DNA from 2 places in the Gemella sp. genome. Region 2 is predicted to be linked to the other one. Evidence: predicted binding sites of a transcription regulator. Region 2 holds the regulator's gene; the other holds the start of a gene.

Region 1 (16,987 bases), on a different contig from region 2:
CTTCTTTGTGATAATCGTAATATCTTAGTTCATTATATATGATAATCAGAACAAATGTACTATCGATTCCACTAAATATTAGTTATTATTTAAATTTTTCACCTTAAAAATAGAAAAAGAGCGATTAAAAACCACTCTTTTCTCTTACTTATCTAGATACTTGCTAGCCTCTCTTATACTTAGGTTAGCCATACCATTTTTATTTTTTTCTATAAACTCTCTAACCCACTCTGGATTAAATTTTGAATAATCTCGAAGTGCCCAACCTATAGCTTTATTAATAAAAAATTCACTATCACCTAGGTTGTTTACTAAAATTCTTTCTAAAACTTGTTTATCTACTTTTTCTTTAAGTGACAATTGGTACAAAATAGCTACTCGTTTTAACCAAATATTACTATCCTTACTCCACTCTAGCATTATTTGATCATAACCTTCGATACGAATAACCAAACTACCTACAACCTTAGCAAGTAAATCAACAGTGTCCCACCATGATTTTGTCACTATTAGATATTTTAATCTTGAAATATCTTCTCTTTTTAAGAATTTCTGCATGGCCTTTAAATAATAAACAACTACATATTGAAATTCCCTTTCTTCTTTATTCCAGCAATTTTCAACAAAATCCCAATCAATGGTTTTAGTCTTTCTTGCATCTGGAAAATATTTTTTATAAATTTCTGTTCTAGTTGCACCACGTACACCTAAAAATCTAAACTTATCTTGCATATACTTTGACATTGATTCTGCAAGAAGTTCATTACTATTTTCTTCAAGGTCAGTTATTAAATCTAATAATTTCATAATTTATAATAGAAATTCTTATCTGTTATTTTCTAAACTTGCTTTAATGAATCCAGCGAATAATGGGTGTGCTTTTTCTGGACGAGATTTAAATTCTGGGTGAAATTGACCAGCTACAAACCATGGATGTTCAGGAATTTCCACGATTTCAACTAACTTATCATCTGGACTAACTCCTGATAATACCATTCCTTTTTGAGTTAAACGATCACGATAGAAGTTATTGAATTCATATCTGTGACGGTGACGCTCAGTAATATTGATTTCTCCATATTCTTTGTGAGCTACAGATCCTTCTGTCAATGTACATGGGTAGCTTCCTAAACGTAAAGTTCCTCCCATTTCTACAACATTTTCTTGGTCAGGTAGTAAGTTAATAATTGGGTATGGTGTGTTTGGATCTAATTCTGAAGAATGTGCTCCAGTTAAGCCACACACGTTACGTGCAAACTCAACAGCAGCAAGTTGCATACCTAAACAAATACCGAAGAACGGAACTTTGTTTTCACGTGCGTATTTAATAGTAGTAATTTTACCTTCAACTCCACGATCACCAAATCCACCTGGTACAAGGATTCCATCTGCATCTTTAAGATACTCATGAACATTTTCTTCTGTAATATCTTCAGATTGAATCCAATCAATTTTCACCTTAGCATTATGTTTATATCCTGCATGTTTTAGAGATTCTACAACTGAGATGTAAGCATCGTGAAGTTCTACATATTTACCTACTAATGCGATTCTCACATCTTCTTTTAAGTTATCTACTCTATCAACTAACGCTAACCATTCAGTCATATCTGCTTCTGGTGCAGTTAATCCGAAGTGTTTTAAGACAATATCGTCGATTTTTTGAGCTTTAAGATTTACTGGTAATTGATATAAGTTACTTACGTCACGACTTTCAATAACATTTTGTTTCGGAATATCACAGAATAATGAAATCTTCGCACGTAACTCGTCATTTAGAGCAAGTTCGTTTCTAACTACAATAATATCTGGTTGAATACCTAAACCACGTAATTCTTTAACAGATTGTTGTGTTGGTTTAGTTTTCATCTCTCCTGCAGCTTTAATGTACGGTAATAATGTACAGTGAATAAAACATACATTTTCACGTCCTAAATCACTACGGATTTGACGGATTGCTTCTAAAAATGGTAAAGATTCGATATCTCCTGTTGTTCCACCGATTTCTGTAATAACAACATCAGCATCACTAGATTCCCCTGCTAGTAATACTCGTGATTTGATTTCATTTGTTACGTGAGGAATTACTTGAACTGTTCCTCCTAAATAATCTCCACGACGTTCTTTTTCAATAATTGAAGAATAAACACGTCCCGCAGTTACGTTAGAATATTGACCTAAGTTAACATCGATAAATCTTTCATAGTGCCCTAAGTCTAAGTCAGTCTCAGCTCCATCTTCTGTAACAAAAACTTCTCCATGCTGATATGGACTCATTGTTCCTGGGTCAACGTTTAAATATGGATCAAATTTTTGTAATGTTACTTTTAATCCTCTATTTTTTAATACACGACCTACTGATGCCGCTACAATACCTTTTCCTAATGATGATACTACTCCACCTGTTACAAAAATATACTTTGTCATTGTGTTCTCCTTCTATTAAAAATAATAAACCCCCTACGAAATTATCGCAGGGGGTGGTTTCTTAAATCACTCTTTAAGAGTGCCCGTATATTATTCTAGCATAACGCTAAATTTTTAGCAACTAAAATAATTCGATATATTAAATTTTTCTTTCTAGTATTTATTAAAAGAATTTGAATGAACTAAATGGATAGTATCTTAAGCTTACTTTCCCAATCATTGCTTCTTTCTTAACAAATCCAAATACACGGCTATCTGTACTGTGTTGTCTGTTATCCCCTAATACGAAGTACGTACCTTCAGGAACAGTTTTAGATTTTGTACTACTTAAAAATTCAATATTAAAATCTGGTGTGAATGGTGCAGTTCCAGAAGCTTTAGCTTCTTTAATTTTTTGAGCTAAGTATGGCTCTTCAACTTTCTGACCATTCACATATAGTACATCATTTCTGTATTCTATAGTGTCTCCTGGAACTCCGATTATACGTTTAATATAATCGTCAGTTTCATTTGCATGGAATACAACTTCATCTCCACGCTCATAATTTTTACTGAATTTATTAACGAAAACTTTATCGTTATCAGCAAATGTGTAATCCATCGAATGTCCTTTTACAGTAAAAGGTGCGATAAGATATGTGCTTATAAGCAGATAAATAGCAATAGAAACTACTACAACTACTACCCACTCCATAATTTCTCTTAAAATTTTCACTGGTATATCCCTCTTTTATTTTATTTATGATTAATAATTCTACCATATATTAATAGAAAAATCAAAAATAAATTTTCTATTAATATATTTACAATAATATCTTAAGTAAAACTCTATATATAATTAGACTATATTTAATTACTACTTTAAGTTCATTCACAAAATTTACATAAATTATTAATTTTTTTATTAAAAATAATTTTTTTTATTAATAACTCTTGACAATATATATATATATATATAATGGATATAGCTTTAAGGAAAGGAGGAATATATCATGAAAAAATTATTAACTGTATTCACTGCAGCAGGATTATTAGTAGCTGGAGGATCTTCAGCTTTAGCTTTAGAAGGTACACAACCAGGTTCTGATAAACCATTTGAGCCATTCGTAGGTGCTACTGACACTGATCCAGGTCACCTTAGCCCAGACGTTGATAACGAATTAAGAGATCAACTAGCTAAACGTGGTCACCAACGTACTGCTGACAAAGATGGTGGTGTTTGGGTAACTGGACAAGATGGTAAGAGAGTATTCGTACCAGCTAAAAAAGGTACTACATCAACTAAAAAAGCAGAACCTAACAAAGGTCTTAGATCTTTACCAAGAACTTCAGCTGTGAAGTAAACCAGCAAACATACTGATAATAATACTTTTAAAGAGCTGATCTCCGGATTAGCTCTAGTATTTTTTTATACAATAAAATTGCTTTTTGTAAGCACTTTTATTGTTTTTTTTCATACGTATGATATAATTATTTATACGGGAGTCTGTGAACAGTCTGAGAGGGAATATAAATATTTCGACCGCGCCTGATCTAGATAATGCTAGCGTAGGCACACTTAGCTTAAAGACAAACTTAGACCCCCCTTATATTGTAAGGAGGTTTTTTATTTTGATAAATTGCAGTATTGCATTACAAATTCTTCCTCTTGATAATCATGATGGAAGATTAAAGACTATAGATAAAGTTATCTATTTTCTACAAAATAAGCATTCTAATGTAATTGTTACTCCATTTGAAACAGTAATTGAAGGGGAATTCAACGAACTTATGGATACTCTTAAAGAATGCTTTGTCCTAGCGGGTAAGGACAGTAAAAATATTTTTGCAAATGTGAAAATTAACTATGGAGATGTTTTAACTATAAATGAAAAAATTGACAAATTTAATCAATAAATACGCCGCAACTATTTCTATGTTGTTCTTAGTGATTATTTGGCAAGGAGCTGGTAATCTCGGTTTACTTCCTAAATATATCATACCTACACCTGTTGAAATAGTAAAAGCATGTATAAAAAATTACGAACTATTAATATTTCACAGCAAAATCACCCTACTCGAAGCTATAATAGGTCTATTTCTAGGGATAGTCATAGCATGGCTTCTTGCTTTAATTATGGATAGTATACCAATATTTAATAAATCTATCTATCCACTTCTTGTACTGACTCAAACTATACCAACTATTGCAATAGCCCCTATACTTGTGCTTTGGTTGGGTTATGGACTTACACCAAAAATTGTATTAATTGTTTTAACAACGACTTTCCCTATAGTTGTTAGTATACTAGATGGCTTTAGAAACTGTGACAAAGATATGATTACTTTATTACAACTAATGAATGCTAGTAAATTACAGATCCTTTGGCATGTGAAAATTCCAACAAGTCTTAGCTACTTCTATGCTGGACTTAGAGTTAGTGTATCTTATGCCTTTATAGCAGCTGTGGTTGCTGAATGGCTAGGTGGCTTTGAAGGACTTGGAGTTTACATGATTAAAGCGAAGAAATTATTTGAATACGATACTATGTTTGCAATTATTATACTAGTATCAGTTATTAGTTTACTAAGTATTGAACTTGTTAAACTAAGTGAGAAAAAATTTATTAAATGGAAATACATAGGAGAAAATCATGAAAAAGATATTAACTAGCGTTTTTGCTTTTATCTTAGCAATCTCATTAACTGCATGTAGTACAGTTAATAAAAACGCAGAGAAAAAAGAACTTAAAAAAGTAGATTTCGTACTTGACTGGGCAATTAACACAAACCACACTGGTCTATATGTAGCAAAAGAGAAAGGATACTTCGCTGAAGAAGGTATTGATCTTGACATTAAGCCAGCGCCTGAAGATAGTACTTCTGACTTAATTATCAATAATAAAGCACCTTTTGGTATTTACTACCAAGACTCAATGGCTAACAAACTTTCTAAAGGTGCAGGAATCACTGCCGTAGCCGCAATTATCGAACACAACACTTCTGGTATCATTTCACTTAAGAAAAACAACATTAAAGAACCAAAAGATCTTCAAGGTAAAAAGTACGGAACTTGGAATGATCCAGTAGAATTAGCAATGGTTAAATCATTAATCCAAAAACAAGGTGGAGATGCTAATAAATTAAATCTAGCTCCAAATACAGATACTAACTCTGTAACACCATTAGAAAATGGACTTTTTGATGCTGCATGGATTTACTATGCATGGGATGGAAAATTAGCTGAAAGCATGAAATTAGATATTAACTACTTCTATCTAAAAGATTTCAATAAAGATTTAGACTACTATTCTCCAGTAATTATTGCTAATAATGATTACTTAAAACAAAATAAAGAAGAAGCTAAAAAAGTTCTTAAAGCTATTAAGAAAGGATATGTCTACGCTATAGAACATCCTGAAGAAGCTGCAGAGATTTTAATTAAAAATGCTCCAGAATTAAAAGATAAAAAAGATTTCATCGTTGAATCTCAAAAATATCTATCTAAACAATATGCAACAAACAAAGATCACTGGGGTGAATTTGACGCTAACAGATGGAACACATTCTACCGTTGGGTTAACGAAAATAAAATTACAAAACAACCTCTTGCAGAAAATACTGGATTCAGCAATGACTATATAAAATAATGAATATATTATCAATAAAAAACTTATCTTTCAATTATCCTAACAATAAAATACTAAAAGATATAAACATTCATGTCGATAAAGGTGAAGTCGTATCTATATTAGGTGGAAGCGGTGTTGGTAAAACTACCCTTTTCAATATTATCGCAGGTATAAATCCTCTTCAAAGTGGCGAAATTTCTATAAAAGGTAACACAGACTATAAAAGTCGTGTAAGTTACATGCTTCAAAAAGACTTATTATTAGAACATAAGACTATTATTCAAAACATTATACTTCCACTTTTAATAAGAAAAATCAATAAAAAAGAAGCTGAAGAAGAAGCGATAAAGAATCTTAAATTATTTAACCTTTACGAATATAAAGATAAATATCCTAGTGAATTAAGTGGAGGAATGCGTCAAAGAGTTGCACTTTTACGTACATATATGTTCAAAGAAGAACTATTTTTACTAGATGAACCATTCAGTGCACTCGATGCAATTACTAAAATATCATTACATTCTTGGTATCTTGAAATCAAGAACAAACTTGATATAACTACTCTACTAATAACTCACGATATAGACGAAGCTATTGACCTAAGCGATAGAATTTATATCATTAAAAATAAACCTGGTGAAATTGTATCTGAAATAAAAATAAATCTTGATGAACAAAATCAAGACGAACAAAAATTAAAATATAAAAAAGAGATACTAAATATACTTGGATTATAATAATACACCCTAGCGTGAAAACTCACACTAGGGTGTATTATATTATTTGTAAATGAGGCTGACCCAAAAGTTCTAAAATTTAACAAAGTTCACATGAAAACTCATAGACGCAGTGGTTTATTGATATCTAAATTCGCTTTATAAAAGCTTTTTAGCTATCTAATAAACTGTGCGGGGGTGACTCGACAAAATCGATTTCTTTGAAATCACGATTTTTGAGTCACTCCCATTTAATTATTTATAGATACTATATTTTTTATTGATTAAGTAAATTAACACTGCAGGGATTACTGCAAATAACATTAATTTATATCCAAATACTTCTAATGTAAGAAATATAGGTGCAATGTATGTCTTAGTTGCCGCTGAAAATACTAAACAGTATCCTAAAGCGGCAGTTACAAGAATTGGTAATCCTAACCAAGTTCCTAGAATTACTCCAAAAGTCGCTCCAATCGCAAACAACGGAGTAACCTCTCCTCCACTAAAACCAATCCCTGTACATATTGCAGTTAATACGATTTTCAACATAAAATCATAAACTTGAATCTGTTCAAAGTTTGTAAAAGAAAGATTAATTAAATTTGTACCTAATGAAGCATATCTGTACTCGAAAACAATACTAACTAAAATAAAAACAACTAGAAGAATCCAAATGATATTTTTATTCAAAGCTACTAATTTCTTTATTTTTCTTTGAAGTAGAACAAATAAGATTCCTACAAAAACAAACACAACTCCAACTAAAATTAATTTAAAAATAAATTCTAAATTTATATTAATTTCACTTACATCTATAGCTACAAAGAATTTTTCCAAACCAAGTTTATGCGATACAAAAGCACTTATATACGCTGCAACAATATAAGTTACATACTCATAAATTTTATTTTTTGTAAAGTTAAATTTATCACTGACAACCTCTAAAATAAATACCACAGCAGCTAAAGGTGTTTGAAACAATCCAGCAAATCCACAAATCATGCCTAACTTTACAAAAAATTGTTTTTTCTCTGTACTGAATTCATCTGGAGCAATATTCCCACCAATAGCTCCACCCAACTGCACAGCAACACCTTCACGCCCTACACTCACTCCGAAGCTGTGAGCTAGTAAAGTATTCAAAGTTAAAATAAAAGGGAACTTCCACGTAACTTTCTCTTTTTTATCAGTTGCCGCTTCAATAAAATACTTCATACCTATAGCACTGGTGTGTAAATATTTATTACTAGACTTAGTAAAAACTAGTATCAAAGGTGTTAAAATCAATAAATACTTATAATAACTACTAGTTAATTCTATTAATTTCAATAACGTTTGACCAAATAACGAACAACAAATAGAAATTAATAATACTGCACTTATTAATCTAAAATAATAATTCCTTAACATATTATATTTATTTTTCTCCTTCAAATATAAATCTGAGATTGACATAAAAGTTCTAAACTTTTTAAAACGCTTATATGAGAACCCAGGGGCTGACCCAAAAGTCCTAAAATTTAACAAAGTTCATATAATAGCTCATAGACGCAGCGGTTTATCGATATCTAAATTCGCTTTTAAAAAGCTTTTTAGATATCTAATAAATCACTGCAGGAAGTGACTCGACAAAATCTTGTTTCTACGAAATCACGATTTTTTAGTCGCTCCCTCTCAGATTCTTTACTATTGATTCTTTTTAAAACTTAAACTTGATTTTTTCGGTTGATCGTAACTAAAGCCTTCTCCTATAATATCATGAACCTCAGTTATCGTCACGAAAGCTCGGGGATCAATTTTATAAACCAGAGATTTTAATTTTCCTATTTCATTTCTTGAAACAACGCAATATCCAATATTCAAATCTTTCTTAGAATAGCTTCCCTGACCTTTTATATAAGTTAATCCACGATTCATATCTTCTTGGATTTTTTTAGTAATAGCTTCTATTTCCGATGAAACTATCATTACTCCTTTTCCAGGAACACCACCTTCAACAACGTAATCTATAACTTTAGTACATATAAAAATATAAATCAAAGTATATAGAATCGCTGGAAAACTCTTAACTACTACAAATGTTAAGGCGATGATAACTCCATCAAGAATTTGAATTATCCTACCGATTGAACTACCTGTATAAAGTTGTACAATTTTTGCAACTATATCTACTCCACCTGTCGTTCCTCCTGCAAGAAAAACTATCCCTAATCCTAATCCCGCTAGTAATCCTCCAAATACAGCAGCCAGTAATCTATCTCCACCAATCTCAATTTCTATATTATACTTCTCAAAAATCCCTATCCAAAAAGTCAACATAATAATGCCGTAAACCGTGTATAACATTGTCTTTTTATCTAACATTTTATATCCTATTATTAATAACGGAATATTTACCAATATTGTTCCCACAGAAACAGGAAGACCTATTGAATATAATAATAACAGTGATATTCCTGTCCCTCCACCTTCAGCTAATTTATTTGGAACATTAAAATGCATAATTGCAAAAGAGTAAATAGCACAACCCAAAGAAATAATAAATAATTCTTTTAAAATTTTTGTGAAATTTAAATTTTTAAATGTCTTTTCCATAGTGCACCTCCAAAATCAATTTTATCCTAATTATAACAGGTTTCATGACGTTAAACAACTATAGAAAATAATATTTTTCACTACTAAATTTTTATAAATTTCATCTTTTCTTAGACATTATTACAAATTTGTACTATAATTATAATATCAATATTGGAGGTTGACTTTTAAAATGAATAAAAACTTCATACCAAATTATCTTACCCTTTGTAATATTTTTTGTGGATTTATGTCAATTCTGACTACATCACATGGATATTTCATCTGGGGTACTGTCTTTATTATCTTAGCTATGCTTGCAGATAGATACGATGGTATCGTCGCAAGAAAACTTGGTGTTGTTTCTGAAATTGGTCACGATTTAGATTCATTATGTGACGTAGTAAGTTTCGGAGTAGCACCTGCTATGCTTGTTTTTGAAATCTTTATTACTAATGATAAGCCATCAACACTATTAATGGTAATTGTTGCTATACTTTGTGGAGTTTACGTATGCTGTGGAGCTTATCGTTTAGCTAGGTTTAACGTGACAAAAATGAAAAATGGATATTATCAAGGAGTTCCTATCACTACATGCGGAACAGTTCTTGCAGTACTTGCTCAGATAAAATTACCAAGTATTGCAATGCTTATACTAGTAGTAGCATGCTCTTATTTAATGGTAAGTAATATAAAAATTAAAAAAATATAAAAAAAATAGAAAAAAGGTTGTAAATTGTTAAAAAAACAATTACAACCTTTTTCCAGTTTATGAGGTTATAACATTATATATTACTATAACATAATGATTATAAATTTTTTTAAGATCTGTATACCCAAATTTTCCTTTACTAATATTCTTCTATAAGCTATATCCACAATTATTTATATCTTTTTATTAAGAAATTTTAATAATAGTTATTACTTTTATTTTTCTTTTATTTATTATATAATCGTATGCGTATATATTAAATTTTATATAAGGAGCATCTTAATGATATTTACAGAAATTAGCAGTGACGAATTACAAATGGTTCAAGAAAAAAACGATAATCGTTACTTTTTACAACAAGCTGCCGTATATAGTAAAATGCAAAATTTCAATAATCTAAAGACTAAAATTCTTGCAGTAAAAGAAAATAATAAAATACTAGCATATTCAACATTTATTTATTTCCCTTATAGAAAATTCTTCTATAAAGTTACTGCTCAACACGGTCCAATAATGGATTACTCTAATAATGAGTTAGTAAGATTTTATATGGCAGAATTAAAAAACTATTTCGCTAAAGACTTTCGTGTTCTCTGCGTAAGAGTAAATCCATTCTTAAACGAACGTATTTATAAAGATATCGAATATGTTGAAACTACTGAGGATGCTATTAAAACAGATAAAATATTAACTTCACTAGGATACAAACCACTTAATGATGACTTATTCACAAATCCTACACTGGCTTCTCGTTGTGTTTTTTCTAAATCACTAGACGAAAATATTACTGAGAATAATTTATTAAAAAATATTTCACAAATTGCTCGTTATACTATTAATAGAACGATGAAAGAAGGAGTACAAGTTCGAGAGATTGATATCTTTGATGAAGAAGATGCAAAAATCTTTGATAAAATTAATCGTGATACTGAGGAGAGAATAGACTTTAGCATTCGTGATAATACATATTTTAAGTCATTAAAGAATAATATCGGAGATAAAGCTCACTATCTTATTTCATACATTGATTGTGATCAATTCATTGAAACTACAACTAACACAATTGCAAATCTCGAAAAAGAGCGAGACGATCTAAAAGAAAAATTAGAACAAGGAAAAGTGAATGCTAAAAAAGCAACTAACCGTCTAAAAGAATTTGATGAAAATATTGCTATTTGGTATAAAAAAATTGATAAAATAAAAGAGCTTAAAGAAGAAAACGGAAATATTATTAATCTTTCATGTGCTACTTTTATAGAATCAGGGCAAGATTTAATCTACTTCACAAGCGGTGCAATGAGAAAATTCCACCGTTACGAGGGTCCATATGCAATCTTATTCCATATGATGAAATACGCCATCAATAATAACTTTAAATATTTCAACTTCTTTGGTACTTCTAAAGATTTTGAGTCTGAAGAGGCTACTGACTACGGAGTTCTTCAATTCAAACGTAATTTCAACGGAAATATAGAGTATTTTATGGATAATTACGAAATTAGAAATGCAATCGGAAAAATTTGGAAAATATAAAAGGAATTGAGCTCCTGCTCAACTCCTTTTTTTCATTTATTCTTCTTTCTTAGCAACTTTTTTCGTAGCTTTTTTAGTTTTTTCTTTTTTCTGAGGTTTATTGTTTTCTGGATACATTACTTTATCTACTAGACCATATTCACACGCTTCTTCTGCTGTTAAATAGTTATCACGTTCTGTATCACGTTCAATAGTCTTAATAGTTTGTCCAGTTCTGTCTGCTAAAATTTTATTTAATTTTTCTCTAGTTCTTAATATGTGTTTTGCAGCAATTTCAATTTCTGTTGCTTGACCTTGTGCACCACCTAATGGTTGGTGAATCATCACTTCCGCATTTGGAAGTGCGTAACGTTTACCGATAGTTCCAGCTGCAAGTAAAAATGCACCCATACTAGCTGCCATCCCCATACAAATAGTAACAACGTCACATTTAATATGTTGCATAGTATCATAAATTGCAAAACCAGCTGTCACACTTCCACCTGGTGAATTAATATAGAAATAAATATCTTTTTCACTATCTTGTGCTTCTAAAAATAAAAGTTGACTTGTTATTGAGTTTGCTACTTGATCATTTACATCTGAACCAAGAATAATGATTCTATCTTTCAATAATCTTGAATAAATATCGTATGCTCTTTCCCCTTGAGAAGTTTGCTCTATTACTGTAGGAATTAAATTCATTTTCTTACCTCCTAATTTTCGTTTTCACTAGATATTATATATCAAAAATGGTCAATTAGCAACTTATTTCCCTTTCTAAGTATTCTACATATAAAATATAATAACACTTAAATTCAAATTAAAAAATCGACTTAAAATAATAATTCTAAGCCGATTCTATATAAATTTTATAGTCTATAAGAATGTTCTTTAAAGTTACCTACTATTGTATTTACCGCACTTACCGTTATAAATGCTTCTGGACAATTTTTCGCTACCAATTTACGCAATTGATACATCTCATTTTGCTGAATAACTACAATTATCATTCGTTTCTTCTCATGAGAATATCCACCCTCTACATCCATTATCGTTGAACCTCTATGTAAAGTATTATTAATAAGTTCTACCATAACCTCAGGATTTTTACAGATAATTGTACATTGAATATATGCAGAAAAGAATTTTTGAACACCTCTCATCGTTTGATTACGAACAAAACTCATAACAAGGGCATACATTACATATTTTATATCAAAAAATATCCATACTATTGTATAAACTGTAATATCTTGTATAAGAAATACCGTCGGTAAATTAAAATCCATTTTTTTTGAAATAAATTTACCTGTAATATCTGTTCCTCCAGTAGAAGCACCCGCAACTAATAAACAGCACATTGCAAGTCCCGAAATAATTCCACAGAAAATTGCTGCAACTAAAGAATCACCTAAATTCACCGGAGTAATAATCTTTGGTAAATTATTTATTAAGAAAGATGAAATACTTATGACAACTCCTGTAAGTATTACAAACTTTCTACCAATATATCTATAACCTATATAAAATAGTGGAACGTTTAATATAAACTGAATCGTCCCTATTTTTATTCCTGTTAACTTATTCACCACTAAACTTAACCCCAAAGCCCCACCTGCTCCAATATTATTTACAGGGATTAATAAACCAGCATAAATAGAGAATAAAACCGTTCCTATTATTATTAAAATAACATCTTTGGCATTCTTATGTTTCTCTGTAGCATAAATAGTATCTGATAATTTCATGATATCCTTATCCTTTATTTTTTTCCTCTATATATTTTAATACAAATATAAATTTAAAACAATTAAAAATTGATTATCTTTTATAAAACATTAATAAATAATTCATTTTATAGGCATTTTGTGTTAAAATTTAAGTAATAGACTTTTTTAGTTATTATGATATAGAAGAAATTTGGGAGTCATTCATTAGTTAATTTATACGATAACTAATTTTTAATTTGTGAATCTCCCTTTTAACAAGGAGCTATTTATGATTAAACTCTATAATACATTGACAAAACAAAAAGAAATTTTAAAAACAATTGAAGAAAATAAAGTAAGAATGTACGTTTGTGGACCTACTGTTTATAACTATATACATATTGGAAATGCACGTCCGATAATAGTTTTTGATGTAGTACGCAAATATTTAGAACACAGTGGATATGAAGTAGATTTTATCTCTAACTTTACAGACGTTGATGATAAAATTATTAAGGCTAGTAATGAAGAAGGAATTTCTACAAGTGAACTAACTGACAAGTACATTACAGCTTTCTTTAAAGACTATGATGCACTTGGATGTAAGAGAGCAACTAAAAACCCTAGAGTTACTGAATACATGCAAGAAATAATTAACTTCATCGCAAAACTTGTTGAAGAAGGATTTGCATACGAAGCTAATGGTGATGTTTATTTCAGAACACGTAAAAAAGAAGATTATGGAAAATTAAGTAAACAATCTATCGATGACTTAATTAGCGGTGCTCGTATTGAAGTTGGTGAACATAAAGAAGATCCTCTAGATTTTGCACTGTGGAAAAAAGCTAAACCAGGTGAAGTAAAATGGGATAGCCCATTTGGTGAAGGTCGTCCAGGTTGGCATATTGAATGCTCTGTAATGGCTAAAGAAACTCTGGGTGATACAATCGACATCCACGCTGGTGGACAAGACTTAACATTCCCTCACCACGAGAATGAAATTGCACAGTCTGAATGTCACAACCATGCACCATTCAGTAACTATTGGATGCATAATGCCTTTATTAATATTGATAATGTCAAAATGAGTAAAAGCTTAGGTAACTTCCGCCTTGTAAAAGATATTATTGCAGAAATAGACCCAATGGTACTTCGCTTATTCATGTTGACAGTTCACTACAGAACTCCAATTAACTACACATTAGAAAATATTGAGCTTGCGAAAACAAACTTCGAAAAAATTAAAACGTCTTATCAAAACTTACAATTCAGATTAAATAATGATATAACTGATGAAAAATTAGATACAGAAGTTGTAGCATTAGTTACAGAGGAGTTAAACAAATTTGAAGAATATATGCAAGATGATTTCAATACAGCAAATGCACTTTCTTCATGGTATGAAATTGTGAGAATATCTAATTCATACACAGCAAAAGAAGCTGTCAACAAAGAAACTCTAGAGCTAATCAACGCTGCATTTGAAACTTATAGTTCTATTCTTGGAATAAGCGTAAAAGAAGATAATACACTTAATAGTGAACACATCGAAAGTTTAATAGCTGAACGTGAAGAAGCTCGTAAAAATCGTAATTTCGCCTTAGCTGATAAAATACGTGATGACTTAAAAGAACAAGGAATTATCTTAGAAGATACTAAACAAGGTGTACGATGGAAAAAAATATAACTTTTAAATTTACTGAAAAAAACTTCGCTAATCCTAATCAAATGCAAGCACTAACTCTTGCCTATATTGGAGATAGCATCTATGATATTATGAGTAGAGAGTACGTTATGAAAAATCACTTAGGAAAAATAAATGATCTTCACAAAACAGTATCTACAATCGTATCAGCAAGAGCACAAGCAAGTTTTATGGAAAACATACTAAATAATAGTATATTAACAGAACAAGAAGAAAAAATTTATAACCGTGCAAAAAATCAAAAAAACAACTCTAAAGCAAAGAACGCAAGCATTATGGAATATAAACTTGCTACAGGTTTAGAGGCAGTATTCGGTTATTTATATTTAGAAAAAAACTTTGAAAGATTGGAGGAAATGTTTAACTACATAATTAGACTATATGAAGAAAAACAATAAACACTATAAAGAATTAAGACTAAAAAATAAAGAACAAAAACCTCAAGTTGAAACTCCTGAAGTTGATTTAGATAAAGAAGTGATTGCAGGTCGTAATTCTATACTTGAAGCTATTAAATCAGGACGTGAAATTAATAAAATTCTATTCCAAGAAGGGATTGAAAAAGGAAGATTAAAATCTATTTTTGCTATTGCTAATGAGAAAAAAATCATTTGTCAAGAAGTTCCAAAACGTAAACTAGATAATTCTACTACTGAACGTCACCAAGGGGTTATCGCCTATGTTGCACCATACTCTTACTTTGAACTTGATGAAGTAGTAAATAACCTAGAAATTAATAAGGATACTACCCTACTAATTTTAGACCATATTGAAGATCCACACAATCTTGGTGCTATAATTAGAACTGCTGAGGCTAGTGGTGTTAAAGCTATAATTATTCCTAAACGTCGTGCTGCTGTGGTTAGCCAAACTGCAGTTAAAGCATCTGCAGGAGCGATTGAACACATGCCCGTTATTCGCGTATCAAACCTAACTGATGCTATTAAAAAACTAAAAGAAAAAGGGTTCTGGATCGCTGGAACTACACTAGCAGAACGTTCTGAAGATTATACAAAAATTGCAAAAGATGTACCTTTAGCTATTGTAATTGGTAATGAAGGCGAAGGAATGAGTAAAGTTGTTACTAATGAATGTGACTTCTTATATCACCTACCAATGTTAGGAAAAATACAAAGCTTAAATGCTTCTGTAGCTGCTGGAATAATTATGTATGAAAGAATAAAATCTAATGATTAAAATTTTAAACAATAAAGAAGAATTAGACCTTGGTTTTGCTCTTCGCATTGAAGTATTTGTTAAAGAACAAAATGTTCCTATTGAACTAGAATTAGATGAAAAAGATTATAGCGAAAATACAGTTCATATTGGATATTTCGATGATGATAAACTTATTGGAATCGCTCGTCTTATAGATCTTGATAAAGACGTTATTCACATCGGACGCGTTGTTATTAATAAAGAATATCGTGGAAAAGGTATCGGTCGTAAACTTATTATTGGCTGCGAAAACATAGCCAAACAAATTCTAAAAAAAGAAGTAATTATAGAATTAAGTGCTCAAATTCAAGCTGAAAAATTCTATGAATCATTAGGTTACAACCGAATTAATAATAAAATATATTTAGATGCTGGAATTGAACATGTTGATATGAGAAAAATAATTAATTAAATTATTAAAGGAGGCTTTTTTATGAAAAAACAATATTTATTTATTGATGGTTACAATTTACTTTTTCGTATGAAAGAATATAACTTAATAAAAAGCTCTACCTTCCCTACTGAACGTGATGTTCTAATTGATATTTTACGTGAATATGCAGGCGGAAATAATTACATTGTCTACTGCGTATTCGATGCATATCTTACTCGTGCAAAAGAATATATTAAAGAAGAACCACCTATCAGTATTGTTTATACAAAAACTGGAGAACGTGCAGACCAGTGGATAGAAAGAAAAACTCGTGAACTAAGAATTGATCACTTTATTGACATTATAGTTGTAAGTGATGATAACGATGAGCGCAATACTACTCTTGGCTATGGTGCTATTCTAA
Region 2 (16,987 bases):
AAAACATTTAAAAATTTATGAAAGGAGAAAATTGACTCATGACTAGAGCATTTTCTTTAAAAGATACTCGTAATATCGGTATCATGGCTCACATCGACGCAGGTAAAACAACTGCTACAGAGCGTATTCTGTTCTACACTGGGAAAATCCACAAAATCGGAGATACTCACGATGGTAACTCACAAATGGACTGGATGGAACAAGAACAAGAACGTGGTATCACTATTACATCTGCTGCAACAACTGCTCAATGGAAAAACCACCGTATCAACATCATCGATACACCGGGACACGTAGACTTCACAGTTGAGGTTGAACGTTCACTTCGTGTACTTGATGGATCAGTAGCAGTATTAGATGCGCAATCAGGTGTTGAACCACAAACAGAAACAGTTTGGCGTCAAGCTACAACTTATGGAGTTCCTCGTATCGTATTCGTAAACAAAATGGATAAAACAGGAGCTGACTTCCTATACTCTGTAGGAACAATCCACGACAGATTACAAGCTAACGCACACCCAATTCAACTTCCAATCGGAGCTGAAGATTTATTCGAAGGTGTAATCGACCTTGTTGAGATGAAAGCTATCTACAACGAAGGTAGCGTTGGGGAAAATCTTGTCGAAAAAGAAATCCCAGCTGAATACCAAGATCAAGCTGAAGAATACCGTGAAAAACTTATCGAAGCTGTTGCAGAATTCGATGAAGACTTCATGGAAAAATACTTAGGTGGAGAAGAAATTACAATTGACGAGCTTAAAGCTGCAATTCGTAAAGCTACATTATCTGTAGAATTCTTCCCAGTAGTATGTGGATCAGCCTTCAAATATAAAGGTGTACAACCAATGCTAGATGCAGTAGTAGAATACTTACCATCTCCATTAGACGTACCTGCTATTAAAGGTATTAATCCAGATACTGATGAAGAAGTAGAAAGACACTCTTCTGACGAAGAGCCATTCGCAGCCCTAGCTTTCAAAGTTATGACTGACCCATTCGTAGGGAAACTTACTTTCTTCCGTGTGTACTCAGGTATCCTATCATCTGGTTCATACGTTAAAAACTCAACTAAAGGTAAACGTGAACGTGTAGGACGTATCTTACAAATGCACGCTAACACTCGTAACGAAATCGCTGAAGTATATGCTGGTGATATCGCTGCTGCTGTTGGTCTTAAAGATACTACTACAGGGGACACACTTTGTGACGAGAAAAACGAAGTTATTCTTGAATCAATGGAATTCCCAGAACCAGTTATCCAACTTTCAGTTGAACCAAAATCAAAAGCTGACCAAGATAAAATGTCTACAGCTTTACAAAAATTACAAGAAGAAGACCCAACATTCCGTGCTGGAACTGACGAAGAAACTGGACAAGTTATCATCGCAGGTATGGGTGAGCTTCACTTAGACATCATCGTTGACCGTATGCGTCGTGAATTCAAAGTTGAATGTACAGTAGGTGCTCCAATGGTATCTTACCGTGAAACATTCAAACAAGCTGCACAAGTACAAGGTAAATTCACTCGTCAATCTGGTGGACGTGGACAATACGGGGACGTATGGATTGAGTTCACTCCAAATGAGCCAGGTGCAGGATTTGAATTCGAAAATGCTATCGTTGGTGGGGTAGTTCCACGTGAATACATCCCAGCAGTAGAAGCAGGATTAAAAGACTCTATGGCAAATGGGGTATTAGCTGGATACGAATTAATCGACGTTAAAGCTAAATTATTCGATGGATCATACCACGATGTCGATTCATCTGAAATGGCGTTCAAAGTTGCTGCATCATTAGCTCTTAAAGAAGCTGCTAAAAAATGTAACCCAGTAATCTTAGAACCAATTATGAAAGTTGAAGTTGTTATGCCTGAGGAATACTTAGGAGATATCATGGGTGATATCACTTCACGTCGTGGACGTGTTGAAGGTATGGAAGCTCGTGGTAACGCTCAAGTAGTAAGTGCTTCAGTACCATTATCTGAAATGTTCGGATATGCAACTTCTCTACGTTCTGCAACTCAAGGACGTGGTACTTACTCAATGGTATTCGATCACTACGAAGAAGTACCTAAATCAATTTCTGAAGAAATTATCAAAAAAAATAAAGGATAATAAAAATTATTCTTTATAGTTGCAATTTTCGTTGTAACATTATAAAATATAGTTATCATAGAATGCTATGTGACTAATTATTAAAAAATAAAATTTTATTAACTTGAAGGAGACATTTTTAAAATGGCAAAAGAAAAATTTGACCGTAGTAAAACACATGCTAACATTGGAACAATTGGTCACGTTGACCACGGTAAAACTACTTTAACAGCAGCTATCGCTACTGTATTAGCAAAAACTTATGGTGGAGAAGCTAAAGACTACGCTTCAATCGATAACGCACCAGAAGAAAGAGAACGTGGTATCACAATCAACACTTCTCACATCGAGTACGAAACTCCAAACCGTCACTACGCACACGTAGACTGCCCAGGACACGCTGACTATGTTAAAAACATGATCACTGGTGCTGCTCAAATGGACGGAGCTATCTTAGTAATCGCTGCTACAGATGGACCAATGGCTCAAACTCGTGAGCACATCCTATTATCTCGTAACGTTGGAGTACCAAAAATCGTTGTATTCTTAAACAAATGTGATATGGTTGATGACGAAGAGTTATTAGAATTAGTTGAAATGGAAGTTCGTGAACTATTATCTGAATACGGATTCGACGGAGATGAACTACCAGTAATCAAAGGTTCTGCTCTTAAAGCTCTTGAAGGAGACGCTGATGCAGAAAAAGCTATCATCGAATTAATGGAAACAGTTGACGAGTACATCCCAACTCCAGAACGTGATAACGCTAAACCATTCATGATGCCAGTTGAGGACGTATTCTCAATCACAGGTCGTGGTACAGTTGCTACTGGACGTGTTGAACGTGGACAAGTTAAAGTTGGAGACGTAGTAGAAATCGTTGGATTAACTGAAGAACCAGCTTCAACTACTGTAACAGGTGTTGAAATGTTCCGTAAATTATTAGATTACGCTGAAGCAGGAGATAACATCGGTGCATTATTACGTGGTGTTGCTCGTGAAGATATCGAACGTGGACAAGTTTTAGCAGCTCCTAAAACAATTACTCCACACACTCAATTCGTAGCTGACGTGTATGTATTATCTAAAGAAGAAGGTGGACGTCACACTCCATTCTTCACAAACTACCGTCCTCAATTCTACTTCCGTACTACTGACGTAACTGGTGTAGTTACTTTACCAGAAGGTACTGAAATGGTAATGCCTGGGGATAACGTATCAATCAACGTTGAACTTATTTCTCCAATCGCGATCGAAGAAGGAACTCGTTTCTCAATTCGTGAAGGTGGACGTACTGTAGGTTCAGGTGTTGTAACTTCAATCGTTAAATAATAATTGAATTGAAACACATTAAGCAAGGTGAATTTCACCTTGCTTTTTTTATATACTTAATATTAATTTACATAATGTTCATATTTAATTAGAGATATTTGATAGTTTTAGTACATTATATGTATTAATATTATATTTTTAATGTAAAATCATTATTTTTTGTAATTTTATTAGAAAATACGTACTATTTTTAATAAATCCTTGCAGAAAAACAGTAAGAGGTGTATAATATGTTTAAAGGTAGTATAGGGGAAAATAATATTGTAAATTCAAATATTTATGTATATTATTAGATATAATCAAAGTTACTCTAGGGATATTGAGTAATATTTTGGAATCGAGGTTAAGAAATTAACTTCGATTTTTTATTAATAAAAAATATAATTGTTTAATGGTGGTAAGTTTTAAGTAGTTGTTTAGAAAAATAATTGTATAAAGCACATTAATGTGATATCCTATGTTAGGATAGGCTATAGTATTCTCATTATACCATTTATGAGTAATATATTAACTAATATTTTTAAATAAGGTCAAAATAGTATAGAAAGGAAGAAAATGAAGAATTTAAAGCTTGATGGAACTCAGTTAAAATATATAGCTATAATTGCTATGACAATTGATCATTTAGCATGGCTATTATATCCAGGTTTAGTTAAAGAAACAATACCAGTACTTATGCACATAGTAGGACGTTTAACAGCACCGATTATGTGGTATTTTATCGCAGAAGGATGTTATTATACAAAAGATATTAAAAAATATTTCTTTAGAATTATGAGCTTTGCTGTTATCAGTCACTTTGCTTTTTGCTTCGGTTTAGGAATACCATTTGATATAACTACAGGAAGTATATTTAATAAAACAAGTGTCTTATTCCCACTGGCGATGTCGGTTGCATTAATCGCAATCTTTAGAAATGAGAAGATAAATAATACATTAAAGATTTTAGTAATTATTGTATTCTGTTTATTAACATTTGTAGCGGATTGGTCTTCTATAGCGTTAATGATGCCATTCTTTTTATATAATCATAGAAATAATAAAAAACAACAAATATTAGACTATGTTATATGGATAAGTGTTTATGCAGCTATTTATATTATATTTATAGATGTATTTTATGGAGTATTACAGTTTGCAACTTTACTTTCGTTACCATTATTAATGAGATATGATGGTACTAGAGGAAAACATACTGGTTCTAAATGGTTCTTCTACTATTATTATCCAATACACTTGGCAATTATAGGTATTTTTAGAATTATATTATATGGAAATATACCATTGGTTTTTTAGAATTAGTATGGACGTAGCAAATCAAAAAAACATGGTTAAATTTAATACAACGAAAACTAATGTAGAAGTTCCTTATTAAGATAAAACTTAATAAGGAACTTTTTATACAGTTCGATATCAATATGTAGTAAAAAAGTATGAGATATAATATAATATGGATATTAAAAATAAACTGTTTTCGAAAGGATAAAATGGATAATAAAGAAGAAAGAGTTCAATGTCAAAAATTATGGGCAAAAAATAAATATTTTGTTTTAAGTCATTCAAGTAAAATATATTTAGAAATTAGAACGTATTTAAAGCAAGAAGAAGTATCCCAAAATAAAGTGAGTGAGCTTATAAAAATGCTGTAAGTTTACCTGAAGATAAAGGACAAGTAACGAATTCTCTTCATCATGATGAGTGTATTGAGAATTTAGCTCAGAAGGATATTTTTATATAGCTATATATTCATATTAAAATATTGATAGAAAATAAGTAAGGAGACAACTATGAAAATTTCAATTTTAAATTTAGCTCCATTAAGACAAGGAGAAAATTTTAAAGATGCAATAGATGCAATTATTAGATTAGCTAAAAAGGCTGATGAATTAGGATATGAAAGATATTGGATTGCAGAACATCATAATACAAAAAGTGTAGCTAGTAGTGCAACGCAGTTATTAATCCAACGTACACTAGATAACACTAGTAATATTAGAGTAGGTTCGGGTGGTGTGATGTTACCTAATCATAGTCCATATATAGTTGCTGAGCAATATGGAACTTTGGAGACTCTTTATCCTGGTAGAGTTGATTTAGGTTTAGGGCGTGCACCGGGTACTGATTATAACACTGCACGAGCTATTAGAAGAAATACAAATAGAGAGATGGATTTTAAAAAAGAAGTTGTGGAGCTATCTGGGTATTTTAAAGATACAAGACCTGTTCATGCATATCCAGCTGCCGGACTTGATGTTCCACTATACATATTAGGTTCAAGTACTGATAGTGCATATGTAGCTGCTGAGCTAGGCTTACCTTATTCATTTGCATCGCATTTTGCTCCAGCTATGATGGAAAATGCAGTAGCAATTTATAGACATTACTTTAAACCATCAGAAGTTTTAAGTGAGCCGTATGTAATTTTAGGTGCTAATGCAGTTGTTGCAGATACCGATGAAGAAGCAAAAAGATTATCAACAACTCAGATTCAATCGTTTTTAAATATTATTACAAGTAATCCTCAAGGCATGGTTCCTCCAGTACAATCGGAAGAAGCGGTATGGAAAAATTATATCGCTACAACTAAAGTTCCACATTTTGGACCAATTGCATTTGAACATGATGAGATAGTTAATCATGAGAAAGCTGTCGTTGATCAGATGACAAAAATTTCATTTATTGGTAGTAAGGAAACTGTGAAAAACCAGATTATCGATTTAAAACGTAGGGTAGAGTTCGATGAATTAATGATAAATTCATATATTTACGATGAAGAGGCTCAACATCATTCATATGAATTATTAAAAGAGGTTGTAGATGAAATTAACGACTAGCTTAGTGATGAATTGTAGAACTATAAACTTCTTATAGACCTTATAATTTTCTTGAAAACTAAATTGATGACAAAAGTAGATAATTAGTGTATTATGAAATTAAATAAACTTAATAATAGTAAAAAAGAGGTAAATTATGGAAAAATATCTAATTAATGAAGAATTTGTCAATGTAAAATCAAGAGTAGATGAATATTTAGAAAAAAATAACATCCATCAATTTTTAAATATAAACCAAGGTGAATATGCTAAAAATGTTGGTTTAGAGTTAGAGGATATTCAATATGTAGTATTTGGTAATCCAAAAGTAGGAACATTACTAATGCAAGATGATTTATATCTAAGTTTTAACCTACCACTTAAATTATTACTTATTAAGAGAGAAGATAAGACAGAAGTATTATATGAAAAACCTACTTCTTGGTTAAAAGAACAGCATTCTGATAGAGTAAAAGACATTTTACCAAAAATGGATAATTTGTATTTAGATATTATTAAGTATTTAGAAGCATAATTAAGAATTGTTAATTTTAAATAAGGAGAATTATAGATAAAATTGAATTTCTATAATTCTTCTTTTTTATGTGAATATAAATCTAAAACTAGTTTTATCAATGGTTATTGAGAGTATTTTATGATAAACTGTTATTAGTATACATAGGAGGTATAAAGAATGTTAAAAACAAATTTTTTAGATGTAGAATTATCTAACCCATTAATGAATGCATCAGGGGTACACTGTATGACGATCGTGGAACTAGATGAATTAGCGAATAGTGAAGCGGGAGCTTTTGTTACAAAGACTGCAACTCGTGATTATAGAGAAGGTAATCCTGAGCCTAGATATTATGATACTGCTTTAGGAAGTATAAATTCAATGGGATTGCCAAATAATGGTTTAGATTATTATTTAGAGTATGTTATTGAACGTCAAAAATCAGGTGCAAAATTGCAGTTTTTATCGGTAACTGGTATGAGTTATGATGAAAATATTGGTCTATTAAAGAAAATTCAAGAGAGTGAATATGAAGGTGTGACTGAATTTAATCTATCATGCCCAAATGTACCAGGAAAACCTCAGATTGCTTATGATTTTGAACTTACAGACAAATTATTAGCTGAGGTATTCACATTCTTTACAAAACCTATTGGGGTAAAACTACCTCCGTATTTCGATATTGCTCATTTTGATGAAATGGCTAAAATTCTTAATAAATATCCTCTTACATATGTGAATAGTGTAAATAGTGTAGGGAATGGTTTATATATTGATTTAGATAAAGAACAAGTAGTTATTAAGCCAAAAGGTGGATTTGGCGGACTAGGTGGAGAATATATTAAACCAACAGCACTAGCTAATGTTCGTGCATTTAGAGAACGCTTGAATCCTAGTATAAAAATTATTGGAACTGGTGGAGTTATAAGCGGTAAAGATGTATTTGAACATATTTTATGTGGTGCTGATTTAGTGCAAGTGGGAACAACTCTTCATAAGGAAGGAGTTTCAGTTTTCGCTAGACTTACTAAAGAACTAGAAGAAGTGATGAAAGAAAAAGGATACTCAAGTTTAGATGACTTTAGAGGTAAATTGAAGGTAATAGAATAAATAATTATTATTCATATAGTATAATTTTAAATTAACGATAAAACTATAAAAGAAAAACAGATAACACTTGAAAATTATTTTGAAAATTGTTATTATATATTGTACAGACAAAATATAGCACATATAAAGGCAAGAATATGGCTTGCAAGTTTCTACCATCAGACCGTAAATTTGATGACTATGGGCATTCTTATTATAATGTTATTGGAGTTGGCCCAAAAATCCTAGATTTTAAAAAAGTTTACAAGAAAACTCATAGACGCAGTGGTTTATTGATATCTAAAATCGCTTTATAAAAGCTTTTTAGATATCTAATAAACTGTGCGGGGGTGACTCGACAGAATCGATTTCCCCGAAATCACGATTTTTGAGTCACTCCCAACTATTTGTAGTAGAATTTTAAATCGCCTATAAGTAATTATAGGTGATTTTTTGTATTTATATAGTATATATTTGTCAAAAATAATATATAACTAAGGAGAAAAGAATCTTGAAAACTTTTATTTTAAGTTTACAGCACGTACTAGCAATGTACGCAGGAGCGGTAATTGTACCGATAATTGTTGCTGGAGGTCTAGGTCTTTCAGCAGAACAAACAACTTATTTAGTGTCAGTTGATATTTTTATGTGTGGGATTGCTACATTTTTACAAGTGTATAAAGGGAAATTTACAGGAATTGGGTTACCTGTTGTTCTTGGATGTACTTTTACAGCAGTTGCACCGATGATAGCAATTGGTAATAGTGCAGGATTAGCAACTATGTATGGAGCAATTTTTGTTTCTGGATTAGTTGTAGTTCTTATAGCACCATTTTTTGCTAAAGTTGCAAAATTATTCCCGCCAGTTGTTACTGGTAGTGTTGTAACAATTATAGGTATTACATTAGTACCAGTTGCGATGAATTATATTGCAGGAGGACAAGGATCGAAAGATTTTGGTAACCCTAAAAATATCGTATTGGCGTGTATTACGCTTGCAATTATTTTAGTAATTTATAAATTTACAACTGGTTTTATACACTCTATAGCAATTTTATTAGGTTTAGTATCAGGAACTGTTATTGCTAGTTTTATGGGAATGGTAAGTTTAACAGAAGTATCTCAAGCTGGGTGGTATCAACATCCAACACCATTTAAATTTACAGGTTTTGAATTTAATATTAGTGCAATTTTAACATTTACAATCGTTGGTATTGTAAGTATGATAGAGTCAACAGGAGTATATTATGCCCTAGGAAATATTTGTAATCAAGAAGTAAAAGAGCCTGACTTAAGAAGAGGTTATTTAGCAGAAGGATTAGCGGTTATGATTGGATCATTAGTAAATGCCTTCCCATATACTACTTATTCTCAAAACGTAGGACTTGTACAAATATCAGGAGTAAAAAGTAAAAAAGTAATGTATGTCATGGTTCTATTATTATTGGTATTTGGATCTATACCTAAAATAGGAGCTTTAGCAACAATTGTACCTCAACCAGTACTAGGTGGGGCAATGATTAGTATGTTTGGTATGGTACTTGCGTATGGTGTGAAAATGTTAGGAAATACTGATTTTGCTAAACAAGAAAATCTTATGATTATTGCTTGTTCTGTTGGTTTAGGATTAGGTGTGACAACGGTTCCTACTGCATTTTCTCAACTACCAAGTTTTGTTCGTATGTTTACTGATAGTGGAATTGTTTTAGGAACAGTTGTAGCAATCGTAATGAATTTAATCTTTAATAGGAAATCAAAATTAAAAAGGGCTCTAACCCAAAAGGCCTAAAATTTAACAAAGTTCATATGATAACTCATAGACGCAGTGGTTTATTGATATCTAAATTCGCTTTATAAAAGCTTTTTAGATATCTAATAAACTGTGCAGGGGTGACTCGACAAAATCTTGTTTCTTAAGAAATCGCGATTTTTGAGTCACTCCCATAGAAATAAGTATTTTTAATCAAGGTATTTTTATTAGAAAATAGAATTATAAAGGACGACTTAATAATATAGATTTTTATAAAATCATAATATTGTAGTCGTTCTTTTTTATCTGTATATGCCGAAAAATCAATGTTTTTTATATACAAAATATTCCATATGTAGTATAATTTAGTAAAGGTCAATTTTAGTCAATAAAGGAGGTGCCCTTATTATGAATAATAATATGACAGATATACTTGAACAATATATTAAGAGCTTATTTAATGAAGCTACAGAAGATCATATAATTATAAAAAGAAGTAATGTCGCACAAAAATTTGACTGTGTACCATCTCAATTAAATTATGTTATAAAAACTAGATTCACACCGGAACATGGCTTTATTATTGAAAGTAAACGTGGTGGTGGAGGATTTATCAGAATTACAAAAATAACCCTTCACGCAAATAAAGACTATATAGATTATTTAATTGAGACTGTAGATAATGAAACAATAGAGGTAGATGAGGCTGTAAGACTAGCTAAAATACTACTTGAAAAAGATTATATAGATAAATTTGACTACAATCATTTTATAGATAGTGTTGAAGTGATTACATCTGTTCATAATCAATTTTTAAAACATATTGATGAGGATAGTGTTGAAGAAATGATTCGTCAAACAAAATCGAATTTAAAGGATTTAACTGTAAGATTTTTAACAAATATAAAATATAATAAGAGAGGATAAGGTTATGTACATAAGATTTAATGAGACGGCGCTTATGGTGCTAACTACAGCGAAGGAAGAAGCAAATGATTTTGGAGTTAAAGCTGTAGGAACAGAACATTTATTATTAGCTATGTTAAGTATGAATAATACATTGGGATGCAAAATACTAAATAAAAATGGTGTATATTATGATGATTTTAGAAAAAGTGTAGTAGATTTTTATGAAACAGAATTAGAAGGTACTGATTTTTATCGTAATGTTTTAATGAAGATAGATTATACTAATGGAGCGGTTAGAACTATAGAAAATAGTCAAAGGGTTGCTGATGGCACGTCTAGCTTTGTCGTTACGAGTGAACATTTATTATTATCTTTATTAGAAGAAGAAACTGGAACAGCAGTTCGTTTATTAACTGATAAATTAGGTGCAAATGTTGATCAGATAATTGATGAATTATCTGACTTATTGAAAAAAAGTCAAAGTCTGATTTCTAAATTATATGAAGGTTTCAAAAAAATGGAAGCAGCTGAAGACAGTTCAGCTAAAACTACGACATTGAATTCATTAGCAAAAGATCTTACAAAAGATGCATTTAATAATAAATTAGATCCAGTTATAGCCCGTGATAAAGAAATCACACGTATGATTGAAATATTAAATAGACGTACTAAGAATAACCCGGTGCTAATTGGAGAACCTGGGGTTGGGAAAACGGCAATTGTAGAAGGTTTAGCAGAGAGGATAGTCTCTCAAAATGTACCTAGTAACTTATTAGGTAAGAGAGTAATGGTACTAGATATGGGAACATTAGTTGCCGGAACTAAGTATCGTGGTGAATTTGAAGAAAGACTAAAAAATATTATCGCTGAAATTGAAGATGCAGGGGATATAATATTATTTATAGATGAAATTCATACAATTATCGGTGCAGGTGGAACAGAAGGAAGTGCAGATGCATCAAATATTCTAAAGCCAGCCTTATCACGTGGTTTGATTCAATGTATTGGTGCTACAACAACAGAAGAATATAGGAAATATTTTGAAAAGGATGCTGCTTTAGAACGCCGATTCCAACCAATCAAAGTAGAAGAACCGAGCACTGAAGATTCTATTAAGATTCTTGATGGACTACGTCATAAATATGAAGAACACCATGATGTAGAAATTTTAGATGAAGCTATTGAGTCAGCTGTAAAACTAAGTACAGCATATATTACGGATAGATGTCTACCTGATAAGGCGATTGATCTTATTGATGAAGCTTGTTCTAAAGTTAAATTAAGATTTTATAAATCACCAGAAAAATTAAAAGAATACGAAGAAGAACTAAACCGTTTAAATAAAGAAAAAGATAGAGCGGTAATTAATCAAGAGTTTGAAATAGCCGCTAAAAAACGTGATGAAGCTAATAAAGTAATTAATAAAATTGAAGAATTTAAGATTTCTTGGCAAGATAGCTTATCAAAAGATAAAATTAAGATTAGTGCTGATAACGTAGCAGAAGTACTTGCAGCTTGGACTGGAGTTCCAGTAACCAAATTAACGGAAACAGAAAGTGAACGACTTCTGAAATTAGAAGAGATATTACACAAACGAGTTATCGGTCAAAATGAAGCTGTAGTAAGTTTAGCTAAGGCAGTTAGAAGAGCAAGAAGCGGATTTAAAGCGCCGAATAGACCAATTGGAAGCTTTATTTTCTTGGGACCTACAGGGGTAGGTAAGACAGAACTTGCGAAAAGTTTATCAGAAGCCTTATTTAGCTCGGAAGATAATATGATTCGTATAGATATGAGTGAGTATATGGAGCCACATTCAATTAGTAGATTAGTTGGTGCGCCTCCAGGTTATGTTGGTCATGAAGAAGCGGGACAACTATCAGAACAAGTTCGTCAAAAACCGTATTCTGTAGTACTATTTGATGAAATTGAAAAAGCTCATCCGTCAATCTTTAATATACTATTACAAGTTCTAGATGATGGACGTTTAACTGATGCTTCAGGTCGTGTGGTAGATTTCAAAAATACTATTATCATCATGACTTCAAATGTTGGGGTAAGTGAATTAAATGATCAAAAATTCGTAGGATTTGGTGGAAGTGAATCAATAAAAAATGATTACAAAAATGTTCAAAATACTATGATGGAAGCATTGAAAAAACAATATCGTCCTGAGTTTTTAAATAGAATAGATGATATTATTGTCTTCAAGACTCTTGAAAAAGAAGAATTAGAAAAAATCTCTGAGTTATTAATAGATGGTTTATCTAAGAGATTAGAAGATAGAAACATTACTATTAAACTTACGAAAAAAGCTATGGCCAAAATCGTTGAGGATGGTAGTATAAAAGAGTACGGTGCACGTCCATTAAAACGTAGTATTCAAAAAAATATCGAAGATTTACTAAGTGAAGAATTATTAAGAAATCCTGAATTATCTGGAACTATTAATATTGACTATAAAAATGATGAGTTTGTTGTAAAGAAAACTAAGAGGTAGCTATGGTAAAGGTAAATGTTAAGTATGAATGCAATGCCTGTGGTTATCAAAGTTTGAAATATATGGGTAGATGTCCAAACTGTAAAAAGTGGGCGTCTATGGAGGAAGTAGTTGAGGCAAAAAAAGCTACGAAGCACACAGAATTTGAAGTAAAAACAAATGATACAGAACGTGTAGAAGCTGGGAAATTAAAATCAGTTTCTACACAGGATGTACCTCGAACTCTTACCGATAGCGGAGAACTTAATAGAGTTCTAGGAGGAGGAGTTGTAGGTGGTTCATTAGTTCTTCTAGGAGGAGATCCCGGAATTGGGAAATCTACATTACTTCTTCAAATATCAGCATATTTGGCAAAAGAACATGATGTCCTATATGTTACTGGTGAGGAATCTGTCAGACAGGTAAAAATAAGAGCTGATAGATTAAAAAATGACACTGATGAACTGTTTGTTTATGCGCAAACTGATTTAAATTTAATTTATCAAGTAGTAAAAAAAATAAAACCACAGTTTTTAGTCATCGACTCAATTCAAACAATTTATAATCCTAATATGGAAAATTCGCCAGGGAGTATTACACAGGTTAGAGAATGTACACAGCAACTTATGAAGATTGCAAAAAGTTTAAATATTGCAATTTTTATTGTTGGTCATGTTACTAAGGAAGGAACTATTGCAGGACCACGTATGCTTGAGCATATGGTTGATACTGTGCTGTATTTTGAAGGGGAAGGTCAGCACAGTTATAGAATTCTTAGGGCGGTGAAAAATCGTTTTGGTTCTACGAATGAAATTGGAATTTTTGAGATGAAACATAGTGGGCTAGAAGATTTAGCTAATCCTTCGCAGATGTTCTTAGAAGAACGTAGTAAAAACCTTGCTGGAGCAACTATAATAAGTACTATGGAAGGTAGTAGACCACTTCTTGTAGAAATACAATCATTAACAACACCAACAGCTTTTAATAATCCGCGAAGAATTTCGACTGGATTAGAATATAATAAGTTAATATTATTAATGGCTGTCTTAGAGAAGAAGGCTGGTTATTTACTTCAACAACAAGACGTCTATGTGAAAGTGTCTGGAGGAGTTAAGATTGATGATCCAGCGGTAGACCTAGGTGTAATTATGGCGGTGGCTTCAAGCTTTAAAGATATAGCAGTTGATATGAATGATTGTTTCATTGGTGAAGTTGGACTAACTGGTGAAGTTAGAAGAGTTAGCAGAATTGAACAAAGGATTAATGAGGCGAAAAAACATGGATTTAAACGCGTAATAGTTCCAGTTGGAAATATGAAAAATTCTGATTTCCCAGAAGGAATTGAAATAATACCGGTAAAAGATATACGAGAGTGCTTAGATATAGCATTTGGTAATGTATTTTAATAAAAATTAGAGATGAATAGTTGAGAATCGATATGATTTTCCTATTTATCTCTTTGTATTAAAATTTATAATAATATTTTAAAAAATTTTAAATTTTTTGAGTTTTGTTATGTTAATTTTAAGTAGAATGTAGTAGAATATATAGAAGAGATGTTTTATGTCTCTTGATATATGAATGTATTATTATTAAAGCGTTATTAATAATTTTATATTTTAAATTAAATAATAAAAGGAGTGATTTTTATGTTGAAAAAAGTTTTAATTATTATTTCCTTTTTTCTAGGAATAACAGTAGGAACACTTTCAACTAGTGCATTGATATATTATAATATTTTTGCATCATTGAGTGAGACGATGTTAAGACTTATTGTTACAATTGGAACTACAGTAGTTTTTGTATTAGTGTCTTTATTATTTTCAGATAAATTTGTAGCAATGTTAAAAAGAATCGAAGATCGTCTTACAAATACACCAATACAAAAAATTGTATTTACTACAATTGGACTAATTCTTGGTCTGCTTTTAGCTAGTTTACTATCATCAGGGGTTGATGTAATAGCAGGTGCAGGAATAATGGGAAGAATTATTTCAGCTGTAATATACATCGTTTTTGGATATTTGGGATTGGTATTAGGATATAGACGTGAAGGAGAATTTCTAAATATCTTTACGGCGTTTAAATTTGGAAACAAACCTAAAGAAAAAGAGCAAAAAGTTACTACAAAGAAAGTTTTAGCGAAGGTCGTTGATACGAGTGCATTAATTGATTCACGTATTCAAGATGTTGCTAAAACTGGATTTTTAGAAGGTAAAATTATTGTACCAGAGTTTGTTTTAAAAGAATTACAGCTGATTTCTGATTCTGAAGATCCATTAAAACGAGCAAAAGGTCGTCTTGGTTTAGATTGTGTTGAACATCTTCAAAAAATGAAAGAGATTGATCTTGAAATTGATAATAAGTTTAAATATAACGAGCACAAAGGTGTAGATAACTTATTAATAGACTATGCTCTGAAATATAAATGTGCTATTATAACAACCGATTATAATCTTAACAAACTTGCGACTTTGCAAGCTATTAAAGTACTTAATGTGAATGATTTAAGCAACGCTGTTAAGCCGATGTTAACAACAGGTGAAAGACTTAAAGTACAAGTATTAAGAGAAGGTAAGGAAAATAATCAAGGTGTTGCTTATACAGAAGACGGAACAATGATTGTCGTTGAAAATGGTAAACGTTCAGTTGGTAAAACTGTTGAAGTTGAGGTTCAAAGTGTCTTACAAACATCTTCGGGTAGAATTATCTTCACTAAGATTGTTTAATAAATTTGCTTTTTTTGAAAAAATGTGTTAATATAAAGTGTATTGTATTAACGAATGATTATTTTAGGAGGAGAGTATGCACACTTTTTTAATGACAATGGCAATAGTGAGCAGTATTCTGTTAATTGTAGTAGTTTTATTACAAGAAAGTAAATCTGGAGGATTATCTGGATTAACTGGTGGAGCAGAAGAACTGTTTGGAAAACAAAAAGTAAGAGGTGCTGAATTAGTTTTACAAAGAATTACAGTAGTACTAGGACTAATATTTTTTATATCACTAGTGTGTCTTACTTGGTTAAAATTATAAACTAGACATAAAAACCTAAAATGTAAATTCATTTTAGGTTTATTTTTATAGAAATAATTATGTGTTGTATAATCTAAATTAAGGAGGATTATATGTTAGAAAGAATTGAAAAAATATTTAGAGAAGAAAAAGTATTAAGTATAGAAGATTTAAAAGAAAAATTAAATATTGAATCAGCGAAAGAGTTTGTTGAATTAGTAAAAAATGTTGGAAAGCTAGAGAGAAAATTAGTTGTTACTCAACTACCAAATGAGAAATTTCTTTATGTTAAGGAAGCATTAGAAATTGAAGGGGTCATTAGATTACATCAAAAAGGATTTGCTTTTGTATATTCTGCAGATTTAGGAATAGAGGTATACATTCCTAAAGGTTTCACACAAAGTGCCATGACAGGTGATGTCGTATTAGTGAAAGTAGATAGTGTATATAAGGATGACCGTAATCTTGAAGGAATAGTCCAAAAAGTATTAGAAAGAAATACTAAGTATACAGTTGGTACGTTAACTAATGCTAAGTTTTTCTCTTTTGTTAAAAGTGATGATAAAAATATCGTAAAATATATAAAAATAACAAATGCTAAAAACTTTAATTTAGTTGATGGTAGTAAGGTACTAGTTGAAATTACAGATTATTCAAAGGTTAGCTTTGAAGATCATAAAGGGATTATCATAAAATCAATAGGTCATAAGGATGACCCTGGCGTAGATATTCTTTCAGTAATTTATAAACATAATATTCCAAATGAGTTCCCTCAAGAAGTTTTGGAGCAAACTGAAAAAATAAGTGATGAAATAAAACTTGAAGATAAATATAGAGACTGTACTAATGAAATGGTGGTTACTATTGATGGTGATGATGCTAAAGATTTAGATGATGCTATTTCAGTAGTCAAAACTAAAAAAGGTTATAGATTAAAAGTATTTATAGCTGATGTTAGTAGGTATGTAACCGAAGATAGTCCATTAGATAAAG

The links. The regulator CtsR, encoded in region 2, represses protease genes until heat stress. The targets are predictions, from matches to a motif close to ATGGTCAATAAAGGTCAAACA.
Region 1: a site for CtsR is predicted at 12,298-12,318, ahead of clpP (ATP-dependent Clp endopeptidase proteolytic subunit ClpP). Genes of this name have one in related genera too.

Annotation. Positions count from the first base shown of each region.
Region 1 covers NZ_DBHIUF010000021.1:12,625-29,611, forward strand. The annotation lists gene ACO6OL_RS07355 (DNA alkylation repair protein) at 145-807, opposite strand; gene pyrG (CTP synthase) at 826-2,427, opposite strand; gene lepB (signal peptidase I) at 2,591-3,142, opposite strand; gene ACO6OL_RS07370 (hypothetical protein) at 3,420-3,770, shown strand; gene ACO6OL_RS07375 (thiamine-binding protein) at 4,039-4,323, shown strand; gene ACO6OL_RS07380 (ABC transporter permease) at 4,295-5,080, shown strand; gene ACO6OL_RS07385 (ABC transporter substrate-binding protein) at 5,061-6,056, shown strand; gene ACO6OL_RS07390 (ABC transporter ATP-binding protein) at 6,056-6,775, shown strand; gene ACO6OL_RS07395 (chloride channel protein) at 7,010-8,167, opposite strand; gene ACO6OL_RS07400 (YitT family protein) at 8,444-9,352, opposite strand; gene pssA (CDP-diacylglycerol--serine O-phosphatidyltransferase) at 9,525-10,043, shown strand; gene ACO6OL_RS07410 (peptidoglycan bridge formation glycyltransferase FemA/FemB family protein) at 10,326-11,576, shown strand; gene clpP (ATP-dependent Clp endopeptidase proteolytic subunit ClpP) at 11,613-12,260, opposite strand; gene ACO6OL_RS07420 (YitT family protein) at 12,428-13,306, opposite strand; gene cysS (cysteine--tRNA ligase) at 13,557-14,954, shown strand; gene ACO6OL_RS07430 (Mini-ribonuclease 3) at 14,939-15,370, shown strand; gene rlmB (23S rRNA (guanosine(2251)-2'-O)-methyltransferase RlmB) at 15,354-16,169, shown strand; gene ACO6OL_RS07440 (GNAT family N-acetyltransferase) at 16,162-16,602, shown strand; gene ACO6OL_RS07445 (NYN domain-containing protein) at 16,624-16,987, shown strand, end outside.
Region 2 covers NZ_DBHIUF010000008.1:48,381-65,367, reverse strand. The annotation lists gene fusA (elongation factor G) at 39-2,114, shown strand; gene tuf (elongation factor Tu) at 2,238-3,425, shown strand; gene ACO6OL_RS04900 (TraX family protein) at 3,981-4,721, shown strand; gene ACO6OL_RS04895 (hypothetical protein) at 4,913-5,074, shown strand; gene ACO6OL_RS04890 (LLM class flavin-dependent oxidoreductase) at 5,213-6,259, shown strand; gene ACO6OL_RS04885 (DUF302 domain-containing protein) at 6,396-6,773, shown strand; gene ACO6OL_RS04880 (dihydroorotate oxidase) at 6,933-7,865, shown strand; purine riboswitch at 7,965-8,066, shown strand; gene ACO6OL_RS04875 (nucleobase:cation symporter-2 family protein) at 8,356-9,633, shown strand; gene ACO6OL_RS04870 (CtsR family transcriptional regulator) at 10,003-10,521, shown strand; gene ACO6OL_RS04865 (ATP-dependent Clp protease ATP-binding subunit) at 10,526-13,000, shown strand; gene radA (DNA repair protein RadA) at 13,003-14,385, shown strand; gene ACO6OL_RS04855 (PIN/TRAM domain-containing protein) at 14,629-15,708, shown strand; gene secG (preprotein translocase subunit SecG) at 15,785-16,015, shown strand; gene rnr (ribonuclease R) at 16,108-16,987, shown strand, end outside.